2 regions of the Janthinobacterium sp. GW822-FHT07H10 genome follow, and region 1 is predicted to be linked to the other one. Evidence: predicted binding sites of a transcription regulator. Region 1 holds the regulator's gene; the other holds the start of a gene.
What was found. The regulator LexA, encoded in region 1, represses DNA repair genes until DNA is damaged. The targets are predictions, from matches to a motif close to ACTGTATNNNNATACAGT.
Positions count from the first base shown of each region.

Region 2: a site for LexA is predicted at 5,313-5,330, ahead of AC1RDJ_RS27315 (PA0069 family radical SAM protein). Genes of this name have one in related genera too.

Region 1 covers NZ_JBXAKS010000008.1:189,931-197,394, forward strand. The annotation lists gene AC1RDJ_RS19050 (SPOR domain-containing protein) at 1-408, shown strand, start outside; gene AC1RDJ_RS19055 (CvpA family protein) at 429-917, shown strand; gene purF (amidophosphoribosyltransferase) at 957-2,480, shown strand; gene AC1RDJ_RS19065 (cystathionine gamma-synthase family protein) at 2,550-3,791, shown strand; gene lexA (transcriptional repressor LexA) at 3,877-4,512, opposite strand; gene AC1RDJ_RS19075 (zinc dependent phospholipase C family protein) at 4,763-7,084, shown strand; gene rpsF (30S ribosomal protein S6) at 7,219-7,464, shown strand, end outside.
Region 2 covers NZ_JBXAKS010000021.1:30,875-38,338, forward strand. The annotation lists gene AC1RDJ_RS27290 (fumarylacetoacetate hydrolase family protein) at 1-687, opposite strand, end outside; gene AC1RDJ_RS27295 (VOC family protein) at 743-1,276, opposite strand; gene AC1RDJ_RS27300 (LysR family transcriptional regulator) at 1,402-2,367, shown strand; gene AC1RDJ_RS27305 (gamma-glutamylcyclotransferase) at 2,430-3,020, shown strand; gene AC1RDJ_RS27310 (hypothetical protein) at 3,054-3,266, opposite strand; gene AC1RDJ_RS27315 (PA0069 family radical SAM protein) at 4,108-5,250, opposite strand; gene AC1RDJ_RS27320 (tRNA-uridine aminocarboxypropyltransferase) at 5,379-6,071, opposite strand; gene AC1RDJ_RS27325 (methyl-accepting chemotaxis protein) at 6,454-7,464, opposite strand, start outside.

The DNA of each region.
Region 1 (7,464 bases):
AAGCACGAACCCAAGCCTGAAGCCAAGCCCGAGCCCAAGCATGAAGTGAAGCCGGAAGCCAAGCCCGAAGCGAAACCGGCCAAGCCGGCGCAGTCTGCCGACGATGCGGCGCGCGCCCTGGCGATTCTGGAAGGCAAGCCGCTGGACAAGCCGCAAGAGAAGGCGCACGACGCCGGCAGCGGCAAGTTCGTGGTGCAGGTGGCGGCCCTGGCGACGCAGGACAAGGTGGACGAATTGCAGGAAAAACTGCGCGAAGCGGGCATCAAGTCGTATACGCAGAAAGTCTCCAGCCCTGCAGGCGAGCGCATCCGCGTGCGAGTGGGGCCGTTCGGCAGCCGCGACGATGCGGAAAAGACGCGCGCCAAGCTGCAAAAGCTGGGCCTGGGCGGTAGCCTGGTGCCGGCGTGATGATGCAAGGCTGAACGCGCGTGACGATCTTCGATTACCTGGTGCTGTTCGTGCTGGTGACGTCCGTGCTGATCAGCATGATGCGTGGCCTGGTCAAGGAAATACTGTCGCTGGTCAGCTGGATCGTGGCTTTCGTCATTGCCAACGCGTATGGCGCCACCCTGGCGAAATTCCTGCCGGAAACCGTGCCGGGCGAAGCCATCCGCCTGTTGCTCGCTTTCGTGGTGCTGTTCATCGGCGTGCGCATTCTGATGGGATTGCTGTCCATGACGGTCGATGCGCTCGTCAAGGTGACGGGACTGAGCCTGGCCGACCGCACCCTGGGCAGCCTGTTTGGCCTGGCGCGGGGCCTTGTGATCGTGCTGACCGCCGTCATCTTGTGTGGCATGACGTCCATCCCGCAGCAGCCATTCTGGAAAAACGCGCTGCTCAGCCCGGTCGCGGAACAGGGCGCGCGCGCCATCAAGCCTTATCTGCCTGCCGCCTACGCGCAGCATGTGAAATTTTGAAATTTTTTTAAAATCAGTAGCACAGTTTAGGAGCACACCATGTGTGGCATCGTCGGCGTCGTTTCCCATCAACCTGTCAATCAATTGCTCTATGACGCATTGTTGCTCTTGCAACATCGCGGCCAGGACGCGGCAGGGATTGCGACCAATCACAGCAGTATGTTTTCCATGCACAAGGCCAACGGCCTCGTACGTGACGTCTTCCGTACGCGCAACATGCGTTCGCTGCAAGGCACAACGGGCATCGGCCACTGTCGCTACCCGACGGCCGGTTCGTCGAGCGAAGAGGAAGCACAGCCGTTTTATGTGAATGCGCCGTTCGGCATCACGCTGGCGCACAATGGCAACCTGACCAACTGGGAACAGTTGAAACAGGAAATGTTCAAGAACGACCGCCGCCACATCAATACCGATTCCGACTCGGAAGTGCTGCTCAACGTGCTCGCGCATGAAATCCAGGAAGCGACGACGGGCCTGAACCTGGACCCGGACGCCATCTTCAAGGCCGTGACCGTGCTGAACCGTCGCGTCAAGGGTGGCTACGCTGCCGTGGCGCAGATCGCCGGCGTGGGCTTGCTGGCCTTCCGCGACCCGCACGGCATCCGTCCGCTGTGCCTGGGCATCAATGAAACGGAGCAGGGCGCCGAATACCTGATCGCGTCCGAATCCGTGGCCCTGGAAGGCATGGGCTTCCGCTTCGTGCGCGACATCGGCCCCGGCGAAGCCGTCTTCATCGATGCCGACAAGCAATTGCACAGCCGCCAGTGCGCCGACAACGCCAGCCTGAACCCGTGCGTGTTCGAGTTCGTCTACCTGGCCCGTCCCGATTCCGTCATCGACGGCGCCTCCGTGTACGCCACGCGCCTGAAAATGGGCGAATACCTGGCCGAAAAGATCCGCACCGAATTGCCCGGCGTGCATATCGACGTGGTCATGCCGATCCCCGATTCCTCGCGTCCGGCCGCCATCCAGCTGGCCATGGCGCTGAACATCGAGTACCGCGAAGGCTTCATCAAGAACCGCTACATCGGCCGCACCTTCATCATGCCGGGCCAGGCGGCGCGCAAGAAATCCGTGCGCCAGAAGCTCAACGCGATCCCGTCCGAGTTCAAGGACAAGGTCGTGCTGCTGGTCGACGATTCCATCGTGCGCGGCACCACCAGCCGTGAAATCGTGCAGATGGCGCGCGAAGCGGGCGCGACGAAAGTCATCTTCGCCTCGGCCGCGCCTCCGGTGATTTACCCGAACGTGTACGGCATCGACATGCCGACGCGCGACGAGCTGATCGCCTATGGCCGCACGACGGAAGAAGTGTGCCGCGAAATCACGGCCGATTACCTGGTGTACCAGGATATCGGTGCGCTGAAGCAGGCGATTGCCGACGTCAACCCGGCCCTGACCAGTTTCGAGGCGTCGTGCTTCGATGGCGTGTACGTGACGGGCGACGTGTCGCAGGAATACCTGGACCGCCTGGAGTACGCGCGCCACCATCCGAAGGCGGCAGCGCCCGAGGATACGCCACGTTCCCAGCTGAACCTGAACCTGGCGACGACGGAAGCATAATCGTCCAGCCCGGCCTGCGCCGGGCTTTTTTTTGTCTGACTTTTTCACTGCCTTGCGCACCACCCGACCATGAGCGACAACAAGACTTACGGCTTTACCACCACCATCCTGCATAACGACCGTCGCAAGGGCATCGAACACGGTTCGCTGCACAAGCCCGTGCACACGTCCGTCGCGTTCGGCTACGGCGATGCGCGCCAGCTCGCTTCCGTGTTCCAGGGCAAGGAGCCCGGCTTCCGCTACGGCCGCCAGGGCAATCCGACCGTTTCCGCGCTGGAAGACAAGGTCAACAAGATGGAAGACGGCGTGGCCACGCTGTGCTTCGCCACCGGCATGGGCGCCATCGGCGCCGTCGTGCAGGCGCTGCTGCGCGCGGGCGACCACGTCGTGTCGTCGGCTTTTCTATTCGGCAACACCAACAGCCTGTGGCAGACGGTGACGGGGCAGGGCATGGCCGTGTCGTTCGTCGACGCCACCGATGTGGCCAACGTGGCGGCCGCCATCACGCCGGCCACGCGCATCGTGTTTGTCGAAACCATCGCCAATCCGCGCACGCAGATCGCCGACCTGGCGAAGATCGGCGAGTTGTGCCGCGAAAAAGGCATCCTGTATATCGTCGACAACACCATGACGACGCCGTATTTGTTCCGCCCGAAAGCCGTGGGCGCGGGCCTGGTGGTCAATGCGCTGACCAAGTCCATCGGCGGCCACGGCAATGCACTGGGCGGCAGCTTGACGGACACGGGCGTGTTCGACTGGACGCAATATCCGAACATCTTTGACAATTATAAAAAGGCGGCGCCGGCCCAGTGGGGCATCGCGCAAATCCGCGCCAAGGCCTTGCGCGACTTCGGCGCCTCGCTGGGACCGGAAGCGGCGCACCATATCGCCGTCGGCGCGGAAACCATGGCCCTGCGCATGGACCGTACCTGCTCCAACGCCCTGGCGCTGGCGACCATGCTGCAGGCGGATCCACGCGTGGCTGCCGTGCATTATCCGGGCTTGGCCTCGCATCCGCAGCACGCGCTGGCAACGGACTTGTTCCGCAGCTATGGCTCCCTGTTCAGCTTTGAGTTGAAAGACGGCATCGACTGCTTCGATTTCCTCAATCGCCTGAACCTGGCTATCCCGGCCAGCAACCTCGGTGACACGCGCACCCTCGTCATTCCCGTTGCCCACACGATCTTTTACGAGATGGGCGCCGAGCGCCGCGCCAGCATGGGCATCGCCGAATCGCTGATCCGCGTCTCCGTCGGCATCGAGGACGAGGCGGACCTGCTCGAGGATTTCCGTAATGCGCTGGAGGCATAAAACGCCCGGGCGATAAAAAAGGGCCGCAACAGCATGACTGTTGCGGCCCTTTTTGCGTTTTACGTGCGACAGCTGCCAGGAAAAATCAATGCCAGCTGCGCATCAAGCCAACTGCCAGCCCTTCCAGGGCGAATTCGTCTTCCGGCGACACGGTAATGACCTTGAAATCGGGGTTTTCCGGCAGCAGTTCGATGACGGAGCCCGTCTTCTTGTAGCGCTTGACGGTGACTTCGTCGCCGATGCGGGCGACGACGATCTGGCCATTCTTGGCGCTGTCGACCTTCTTGACTGCCAACAAGTCGCCATCCATGATGCCGGCGTCGCGCATGGACCAGCCGCGCACCTTCAGCAGGAAGTCGGGCTTGGCCGAGAACAGGGCAGGGTCGACGTTGTAGCTCGCTTCCAGGTTTTCCTGTGCCAGGATGGGCGAACCGGCCGCCACGCGGCCGATCAGCGGTAGCGACATCAGCAGCGCTGCCGGCACCTTCGATGGCAGCGTTTCGGCCGCCGCGCCGATCAGGCGGATGCCGCGCGACGTGCCTGGCGAAATCTCGATCGCGCCCTTGCGGGCCAGGGCCTGCAAATGCTCTTCGGCCGCATTGGCCGATTTAAAACCCAATTCATTGGCAATCTCGGCGCGGGTGGGAGGAAAGCCCGTATTTTCAATCGCGTCCTTGATCAGGTTCAGGATTTGTTCTTGTCGTGCTGTCAGCTTGATCATGAGCGGTGGGTGCATACTAAAATGCTGTCTATATGAACAGTCTGTATTTTTGTACAGTATCGCCGACTATGCAAGCCCAATTTCACCATTTCGCAAAATAATTCAACGATCGGCTTGTTCCTGGCGCGATCACTTCAATTTATTGCCAATTTGCAATTTTCTCTGCTAGTATGCGCATGATATTTTTTTGGCAATGTGGCATCCGGGCCATGTGTGCCTCTCTTCATCCGTAAAACTATAAAAGGATTCCATGATCGACCGATGTGGTAAGCGTTTCACCTTGCTGGCTGGCTTGCTGGGCATCTTGTTTGCCGGGAATGCGTGCGCCTTTACCCTGGGCACGCATGTCTGGGTGGGGCAGCAGGTCATCAACGATCTGGCGGACGATGGCAAGATCACTATTGTATTGCAGGGAAAGCCCGTCACCCTCGAAGTGCCCGCGCATGTGCGCAGCGCCATCCTGGCGAACCAGACGGAGTTCTTGCTGGGGAATATAGGTCCCGACTCGGCGCCGGACATTCTCGTCGGGCAAACCATCGTCCATCCCGGCATCGAAGACGGCTGGAAGACCAACGACTGGCTGCGCTTCCTGCTCAACAGCGCCAGGGGCAACGCCGCGGGCACGGCATACGCCTATGGCTACCTGGGGCATGCCTCGGCCGACATGTTCGCCCATACGTATGTCAATCAGTATGCGGGAGACATCTTTGACCTGGCCGATGAAACGCTGGTGGAGCAGCGGCATATTGCGCTCGAGGGCTTTATCGGGAGGCTGACGCCGCCGTTGCGCGACCACACGGGCAGGCAGCTTGGCGCCGTGCGCGCCTTGATCAAGCCCAGCGATGCATTCGGCACGTTTGTGCGCGACACGCTGGTGCTCAACGATACGGTGCAGGAGCAATACAGCCGCGGCAAGTATGGACGGCATTTGGCGGCCTACCATGCCTACCGCAAATCCATCGACGCGATGGTGGTCAATCCTGCTTGGAACCAGCTCGACGTCGCGGTCGTGCGGCTGTTTGCGTCGAACTGGGGCGTGGCGCTGTCGTCGAACGACGCGCAAAAGATCATCGACAAGGCCAATGTCATCATCCCCAAGGTACAGGCGGGCGAGGACCGCATCCAGTCCCTGGCAAACGATCTGGTCAATGCCACGCAGCATCTTGACGATGCCCTGTTCAGCGGCGTGAAGAAGGCCACGCAGACCGTGTTCAGTGTCGAGCAGGAGATACTCCAGCTGCACCTGCAGATTTCCAGCAAGGAAAGCGAGTTGCGCCGCAAGGCAAGTTGCCCGAAAAAATGGCAGGATCCGTTCGGCTATCATGCATGTCAAAAGGCAAACGATGTGATCGACTCCATCAATGGCTCGGTCAATGCGGCCCTGGGCTCGCTCAATGGCAAGCTGGCGGCCAAGCGGCAGCAGCTGTTGCAGGCCAGCATCGCCGTGCGCGATGCTGCGGTGGCATCGCAAAAGCTGGTGCAGATCGTCAGCAATGCCGCCATTGATTTCAGCCAGCGCATGGGGCAGAACACGTCGCCGATCAAGGGGCCGCTGATGGGCTGGCGCAATGATGTCGATGTTGCCATGCGCGAATATGTGAAGGCGACGAGCCAGTCATTGCTCAATTCCACGGACCGGGCGGCCAGCGCGACCGAGCCGTTGTCGCGCTGGTTCGATTGCTATCACATGAGTATTCTCGGTGTGGCGCAGGAGCTGTCCGGGTGCGAGCTGCGCGACGGCGCCAGGAATGTGGTCTGGGCGGTGGACCGGGCGCTCAAGCTGGCCGAGGACCTGGCGTTTGCCGGGGACCTGCTCGGCTTGCCGACGCCTTCCGAGATCCGCGCCTGGCGCGACGAGCAGATTGCCAGCGCCAAGGACCGCCTGGTGGCGGAAATCTTCGACCGCCTGCTGCCGCGCGAATTGCAGGATATCCTGGCGCTGTTCAGCAAGGACATGGACGATGCCGCCCTGAACGACTATTTCAGCCGCCCCGAGCGCCATAATGACAAGAATCTGCTGATGATTCCCGACCTTGCCGCGCGCGTGCGCGCCGAGATGCGCGTGACGGACGGCGCCTTCGATCCGCAGCGATATGCGGTGGCCTATAACGCCGTCGTGCTGGCCAAGCTGTCGCTGCTCGATACGGCGGGTTTGGTGGCGTTGGGGCAACTCGCTGGGGCGGCGCCGGAAGCGGGGCGCTCCGTGTTTGCGCAGACCGATAACGTCATCGCCGACGCCATCGCCAGCATCGACGGCAATCACCAGTGGATGGCCGTGCCGCCGCCGCGTCCGAACGCCGTGGGCGCGCCGTATGCGCAGCCGGCGTCCTACGCCGCCGCGGCCGGTTTCGTGCCATGGCGTCCCGCCGTGCGCGGCGCGCTGTTCCGCGGCTTGTTCAAGGGGCCGCTGTCGTCCGGTATCGACGTGGCTGGCGAGCTGGGCTTCCCGACATTGTTGCCAAGTGACTATCCTTACCGCCCTTGCAGCGGATATCCGTTCCCGGACAGCGCTGCGGACCAGGCTTGCCAGGGCATCAAGATCGTGCCCGTGCTGCAGTTGTTGCTGGACTAGCGGCCAGGCCCCCGCGCCAGCATGCGCGGGGGCTTGATCGTTGGCGTAAAACCGGCTATACTCTCCGGCTGACCTTCCCACACCTGTCTTGACGCCGGGGTGGGCGATTATCAATCCGACCTGAAGGAGTTTGCATGCGTCATTATGAAATAGTCTTTATCGTCCATCCGGACCAAAGCGAGCAAGTGCCCGCGATGATCGAACGCTACAAAGCCAGCGTAACCACCCGCGGCGGTTCGGTTCACCGCGTGGAAGATTGGGGCCGCCGTCAAATGGCTTACTCGATCCAAAAGCTGCCTAAAGCACACTACATCTGCCTGAACATCGAATGCGACAACGAGACCCTGGTCGAGTTGGAAACAGCATTCAAATTCAATGAT
Region 2 (7,464 bases), on a different contig from region 1:
GAAGGGCTTGTCGTTGAGGTCCACCAGCAGCGGCAGGTGCAGCTTGCTGTCAGCCCAGTCGGCGCCCAGTTCGTCCGGCGTGACGGCGACCGGCGAAAACGCGCTGGCCGCCTTCGACTGAAAGAAGCCGAAACCTTTCGCCAGTTCGCCCGGAATCAGGTTGCGCAGCGAAACGTCGTTGACCAGCATCACCAGGCGGATAGCTTTCGCCGCCTCCGCCACGCCGGCGCCCATGGCGACGTCGCCCGTGACGACGGCCACTTCCGCCTCCAGGTCGATGCCCCACTCTTCCGACAGGGCGAAGATCGGGTCGCGCGGACCGATGAAACTGTCCGAGCCGCCCTGGTACATCAGCGGATCCGTGTAGAACGAGGCCGGCACTTCTGCGTTGCGCGCCTTGCGCACCAGTTCTACATGGTTGATGTAGGCCGAACCGTCGGCCCACTGGTAGGCGCGCGGCAGCGGCGAGTGGCATAGCGTTGCGTCAAACGGCTGGGCGTCCGGCGCCTGGCCCGCGTTCAGGGCGGCGTAAGCCTGTTCCAGCCGGGGCGCGACGGCGTCCCAGTTGTCGAGCGCCGCCTGCAGGGTCGGCGCGATGGCGGCCACGCGCTGGTACTGGCGCAGGTCGCGGCTGACGAGGATCAGGGCACCGTCGCGGCTGCCGTTTTTCAGGGTTGCGAGTTTCATGGTTTTCCTTGTGTGGCGTAGTGTTCAGGTGTCGGATGGAGCAGGCAGGCGGCGCTCAGGCGGCGGCCGGCGCGTGCATCCAGGCGGCGTGCTTGGGCGCGCGGCGCGTCTGCGACCATTCTTCCAGCATTTCCCATTTGACGGCGTCCAGTTTGGCCATCATCTCGGGCGTGCCCACATTGGCCGCCAGCTCCAGGCGGTGGCCGTTCGGGTCGAAGAAGTAGATCGACTGGAAGATGGCGTGGTTGACGGGACCCAGCACTTCCACGCCGCCGGCCACCAGGCGCGCCTTGGCGGCCAGCAGTTCGTCCATGCTGGCCACTTCCAGCGCCAGGTGCTGCACCCAGGCCGGGGTATTGCGGTCGCGGTCCATCGGCGGCTGCGTCGGCAATTCAAAGAAGGCCAGCACATTGCCCTGGCCGGCGTCGAGGAAGACGTGCATGTACGGGTCCGGCGCCTTGGTCGACGGCACCAGGTCTTCGGCGATGGCGAGGACGAAATTCATGTTCAAATGCTTGACGTACCACTCGACGGTTTTCTTCGCGTCGATGCAGCGGTAGGCGACGTGGTGGATTTGCTTGATCTTCATGCTGTCTGTCTCCAATGGATGCGCGCGCGGCGCGATGGCTGGCGGTTTTTTCAGTTTTCACCATTAGAATCGAGTTCCAGCTATCATACAAACAATATTTAACCATTGATTTATCGGATTATCTTATGAGTCCCAGCCTGCGACAGATGCGCGCTTTCGTCGCGCTCGCCAAGACCGGCAGCTTTACCCTGGCCGCCGAATACCTGCACGTGACGCAGTCCGCCCTGAGCGGCTTGATCAAGGAACTCGAAAGCGTGCTGGGCGTGCGCGTCGTCGAGCGCAGCACGCGCAGGACGCAGCTGTCGGAAATCGGCCGCGAGCTGTATCCGCTGTTTGAAAAGATGATCGAGGATCTCGACGGCGCCATGGCCGGCATCGCCCAGCGCAAGGCCCTGAAGACGGGCCTGGTGCGCATCGCCGCGCCGCAGATGATGGCGTGCACCCTGCTGCCGGAAGTGATCGCCGCCTACCGCGAGGCGCACCCTGACGTGCAGCTGCGCCTGGTCGACTGTCCGGTGGAGAATGTGTCGGCGCGCGTCTTCAGCGGCGAAGTCGATTTCGGTATCGGCCCCGAACGCGACCCGACGGCGGAAATCGGCGCCCAAGTGCTGTTCGAGATGCCCTTCGTGCTGGTTTTTCCCGAGCAGCACCCGCTGCGGCAGAAAGAGCGGGTCACCTGGGCCGATGTGGGCGACTACCCGTTCATCTCGCTGCAGGGTCAGTTCACGGAGCGCCTGCTGCGCGACATGCACGGCAGCTTCCGCGACCTGTCGCTCAATCCCTACAACGAAGTGACCTTCATGACGACGGCGCTGGCCATGGTCAGCGCCAACCTGGGCATCACGGTCTGCCTGCCGTACGCGGAACCGATGGTCAAGCTGTATCAACTGCACATGCGCGCGCTGCACGAGCCGGAACTGACGCGGCGCTTTTTCGTGTACACGAAGACGGCACGTTCGCTGTCGCCGGCGGCCGAAAGCTTCATGGCCTTCCTGTTCCAGTTCGTCGAGACGCACGAGTGGAATGTGGGAGCGAACGGCGGCGCACGCGACGCCCTGCCTGCGGGCGGCGCGGCCGGCGCACCTTTATAATCCACCATCGCCCTTTCACCGCTTACGCCATGACCCAGCCTGCGCACAACGACCTGTCGCCCATCGACGCCGCCACCATCGCCATCAACCAGCGCATGAACACCTTCGACGGCCATGCACAAGTCTGGCTGTTCGGCTATGGCTCGCTGATCTACAAGGCCGACTTCCCTTACCTCGAGCGGCGTCCCGCCAGCATCAAGGGCTGGACGCGGCGCTTCTGGCAAGGTTCGCACGACCACCGCGGCACGCCGATGGCACCGGGCCGGGTCGCCACCATCGTGCCGCAGGCGGGCGCCGTGTGCGACGGCATGGCTTACCTGATCACGCCCGAAGTCTTCGCCCACCTCGACCACCGCGAAAAGAACGGCTATTTGCGCCTGGCCACCGAGATCACCTTCGACGATGGCAGCAAGGTCGATGGCCTCGTCTACATCGCCAATGAAGAAAACGCCGCCTTCCTAGGCGCCGCGCCCGAACTCGACATCGCGCGCCAGATCGCCCGCTCGGCCGGCCCCAGCGGCCCGAACAGCGACTACCTGCTGCACCTGGCCAGCGCCCTGCGCGAACTGGGCAAGAGCGACCCCCACGTCTTCGCCATCGAGCAGCATTTGGCGCAGATCAAGGACGGCACGGCAGACAGTGCCGGGAACTGAAACAATAGAACCAGGGTCAGTCATCTGATACAGCTAACGCGCCATCATGGCCAAACGGGCTGCTAAAACGGAAAATTGGAGCCTGCACGCCAGGGAATTCTCCAAAGATGATCCGGAACAACACACGAAGCACGTGGCCAGATAGCCTTCGACACCACGCAGCAAATACTGACGGCTGCCCTCAAAGGCTGCGACCTGCCCTAGGCCCTGGAAGACGCGATCGCGCAGCACGCGGCCGTCGCTCATATGATCACCATGCTGGCAGACTGCTGCACCGCCATTCCTGCCTGCCTACCGTCTGGCCTGAACTACCTAGCCAGCGGCAAGCGATGCTTGCGCTATCGGGTCCAAAGATCGAAATTCAGCAACACGATTCCTACGCCGAAATAAAATTCCAATATTTATCAAGCCTTCACTATTGAGCTATTTTTGTTGCAGAAGCCCTAAGTCTCATCGTTTTATTTATATGCAAGTTGTCCTGCATATTAATGAATGTTAAGGTGGCAACTCCCTCAGCCATCATGCTCACTTATGAAACCTATTTATGTTGCTCTCATGTTTTTGGGCCTGACTGGTTGCGCAACATCGGAGAAATTTTCTGCAAAGATGGACGGATTCATCGGTCAGCCGGAAATATCCGTGATATCGACGTATGGTATCCCCCAAAGCAATTACACTCTACAAGATGGATCACGTGTTATTCAATACACCCGTGGATCAGATATTATGCTGCCTGGCGCCATCACGGTGCAGCCGGTAACAACTAATACAAGCGGAAATCTAACGCTCAATCAAGGCATCCGACAAACAACTGGAAACTACGCACAACAATCCACGACCTATGTTCAGAGCCAAGGGCCAGCAAGCAATATTTCTTTTTCGTGCACGGTAATGTTCACACTAGATGCGAATGGGATCGTAAGGCGTTGGAGTGCAAAGGGGAACCATTGCATCTCCCAATAATCATGATCAAACAATGTCGAAATGTAGTTAACCCATGACAAAAAAATGCCGCCAGTTACCACTCAAGCGATGCGTTTTCTGATCTTCTCATAATTGTTACGATCCAGTTCTATATTGGTTTTCCCTAAAACAAATCCAGCTGCCCCGCATTGCTCCCTTTCGCCTTGGCGCCCAGCGGCGGCACCACCAGCGGACGGCGGAACTGGGTGCAGTCAAGCTGCTTGAAGCGGCCTCCCCTGCCATGCAGACCCAGGCGGTGCACGGCCTTCTCGAAGCGCTGGCGGATGAGGTCGGCCCATACGCCCTCGCCCTGCATGCGCGTGCCGAAGGCGCTGTCGTAATCCTTGCCACCACGCATTTCGCGCACCCTGTTCATCACGCGCTGGGCCCGTTCCGGGAAGTGCGCTTCCAGCCATTGCTGAAACAGGGGACTCACTTCCCACGGCAGGCGCAGCACGACGTAATGGGCGTGGATGGCGCCCGCGTCACGTACGGCTTCGAGCAATTGCTCGATTTCCGGTTCCGTCACAAAAGGAATGATGGGGGCGATGCTGACGCCCACGGGAATGCCCGCGTCCGTCAAGGTGCGGATCGTGCGCAAGCGCCGCGCTGGAGCGGCAGCGCGCGGTTCCAGCGTGCGCGCGATGGCCGGGTCGAGCGTGGTGACGGTGACGGCCACGGCGGTCAGGCGCTTGGCCGCCATCGGCGCCAGCAAGTCGATGTCGCGCTCGATCAGCGAGGATTTGGTGATCAGCGCCACCGGATGCTCGCATTCGTGCAGCACTTCCAGCACGCGCCGCGTCAGTTGCCGCTCGCGCTCGCACGGCTGGTAGGCATCCGTATTCACACCCAGCGCGATCGGTTCCGGCACATAGGACGGCCTGGCCAGTTCGCGCCGCAGCAATTCCGGCGCATTCACCTTGGCATAGATGCGGCTTTCGAAGTCGAGACCCGGCGACAGGCCCAGGTAGCTGTGCGTGGGACGGGCAAAGCAATAGATGCAACCATGTTCACAGCCCCGGTACGGGTTCAGGGACACATTGAACGGCAAATCGGGCGAAGCGTTGCGCGTGAGGATGGTGCGCGCCTGCTCGTCGTTGACCTGCTTCTTCCATGGCGCGACACCCTCCCCTTCAGCGTCCGCGTCCGCGCCAGCCACGCCCCAGCCGTCATCGAAGCCGTCGCGCGCATGCACTTCGTAGCGTCCTTGCAAATTTGATACGGCGCCACGCCCCTTCAGGGCTTTCAGCGACTGGGGCGGCAACATGGCTTGCCCGGCGAAACTGTCATCATGCTGTGGAATGATTGCTTTCATGAACGGCCCCATCAACTGTATATACGTACAGTATACTATGCCGCTCGCGGGGCAAGATCAAGGGCTGCCGTGATGCTCTTTCAAGCTTTTTCACCGTGCGGTATGACATAACTCAACTGCTGCGCGACAAAACCGTCAAATGCCGTGATCAAAGGAACAAAACGCGGCGCGTCCTGCTCTAACTGCATCAGGGCATAGCAAGTCGCTTCCAGGGTCGACAACTGGTCTGGTGCGTGCGCCTTGCGGATCAGGTAGTGGGAGGCTGGCGTATCGCGCAACGGCAGGCGCGGCATTTGTTGCAACAGGGGATTCAGGTACAGCATCTTGCGGCTCTTGCGCCATGTGCCATCGAGCACCACCAGCCGCAGCTGTGACGGGTCCAGCAAGGTAGCCGGATCCAGTGCGGGCGGCGGTGCGATGCCCAGCGAACGGTCGCCAGGCGTGTCTGGATACAGCAATATGTTTTGTTTGCCAGCGAGCAATGTGACGAGGGTGCCGGGGGCGAACTGCTCTCCGGTCAGCAGGCGGCTGTTGGGCAGGCTCAGGTGCAGCAGGCGGGCGCTGCCCTTGGCATTGTGTACCTCCAGCGGGTGCTGGAGAATCAGCACTTCCACCGCGTGGGCAACGGGGGAAGTCCAACGGCAGATACAGCTGGCTGCGGCGCGCAGGCAGACCGGACAGCGTGCGCGTTTGGCGGGGTCGGTTCGCCTGGTGGCGTCAGCTGGCCTGGTGACGTCAGCTGGTCTGGCAGCTTGCGTCGGGGATGGCGCCACGGCTTGCGCCAGGGGGGGCGCCAGTTTGCTGGCGTCCGCTGGTTTGGCGGCGTCCACTTGCGTGGCGGCCGGGGTCTGGGAGGATGGATGGTTGCTGCTGGTGGTCATGGCGGAGCACGTTCGCGGGGTTCTTCAAGCCGCGATTGTAGCGCCCACGCCATGCCGGCGGAAATGTTGGCGCGAGGTACAGCTTAAAACAACTGTAAAACAACTGCTAACCAAACGACTGCTAACAAGCACTGGCAACAAGCACTGCCAGTAACTGCTAGCAACCGCTGGAAACTGCCAGCAGGCGATGCACGCCAACTCGATTCAAGGCAACGGCTTAGCACCGCCTAAAACACTTAAACACTCAAAACAACACTTAAACACTCAAAACCGCTTAAAACTCTTCCCACTCGTCGGCGCCCGAAGCGACCGGCGCGCGCGGGGTGCTGGTGCGCGCCGCGTCCGGCCTTGCTACCTTTGCCGGGCCGCCAGCGGAGTGGGCGACGAAAGTGGCGGTGGAACCCGCGGCGCCACCGGTCACGGCCCGTCGCGCGGCGGGCTTGACGGCAGACCTGGCAACAGGCTTGGCGGCAGGACGGGCGGACACGTTCGGGGACACGCTCGCCGACACATATTGCTGCGTAGCATCGAGCTTGAACAGGCCCACCACGTCGGCCAGCTTGGCGGCCTGCTCCTGCATGGATTCGGCCGCCGCGGCCGCCTGCTCCACCAGCGCCGCGTTCTGCTGCGTCACCTGGTCCATCTGGCCGATGGCCTGGTTGACTTGCTCAATGCCGGCGCGCTGCTCGTCGCTGGCGTCCGTGATCTGGTTCATGATTTGCGTCACATGGCTGATGCTTTGCACGATTTCATCCATCGTGCGGCCCGCCTTGTCCACCAGTTGCGAACCAGCCTCGACCTTTTGCACGGAATCGTCGATCAAGCCCTTGATTTCCTTGGCCGCCGCCGCCGAGCGCTGCGCCAGGTTGCGCACTTCGCTGGCCACCACGGCAAAGCCCCGGCCCTGCTCGCCGGCCCTGGCAGCTTCGACGGCCGCGTTCAGGGCCAGGATATTCGTCTGGAAGGCGATGGCATCGATGACGCTGATGATGTCGACGATCTTGCGCGAGGAATCATTGATCGAGCCCATGGTGCTGACCACTTCCGACACCACCACGCCGCCCTTGCTGGCGATTTGCGAGGCGTCGATGGCCAGCTGGTTGGCGCTGCGCGCATTGTCGGCATTGAGTTTCACGGTCGAGGTCAGCTCTTCCATGGATGAGGCCGTCTCTTCCAGCGAGCTGGCCTGCTCTTCCGTGCGCGAGGACAGGTCGAGGTTGCCGGCGGCGATTTCGCTCGACGCCGTGCTAATGGAATCCGTGCCGGCGCGCACCTGGCCGACGAT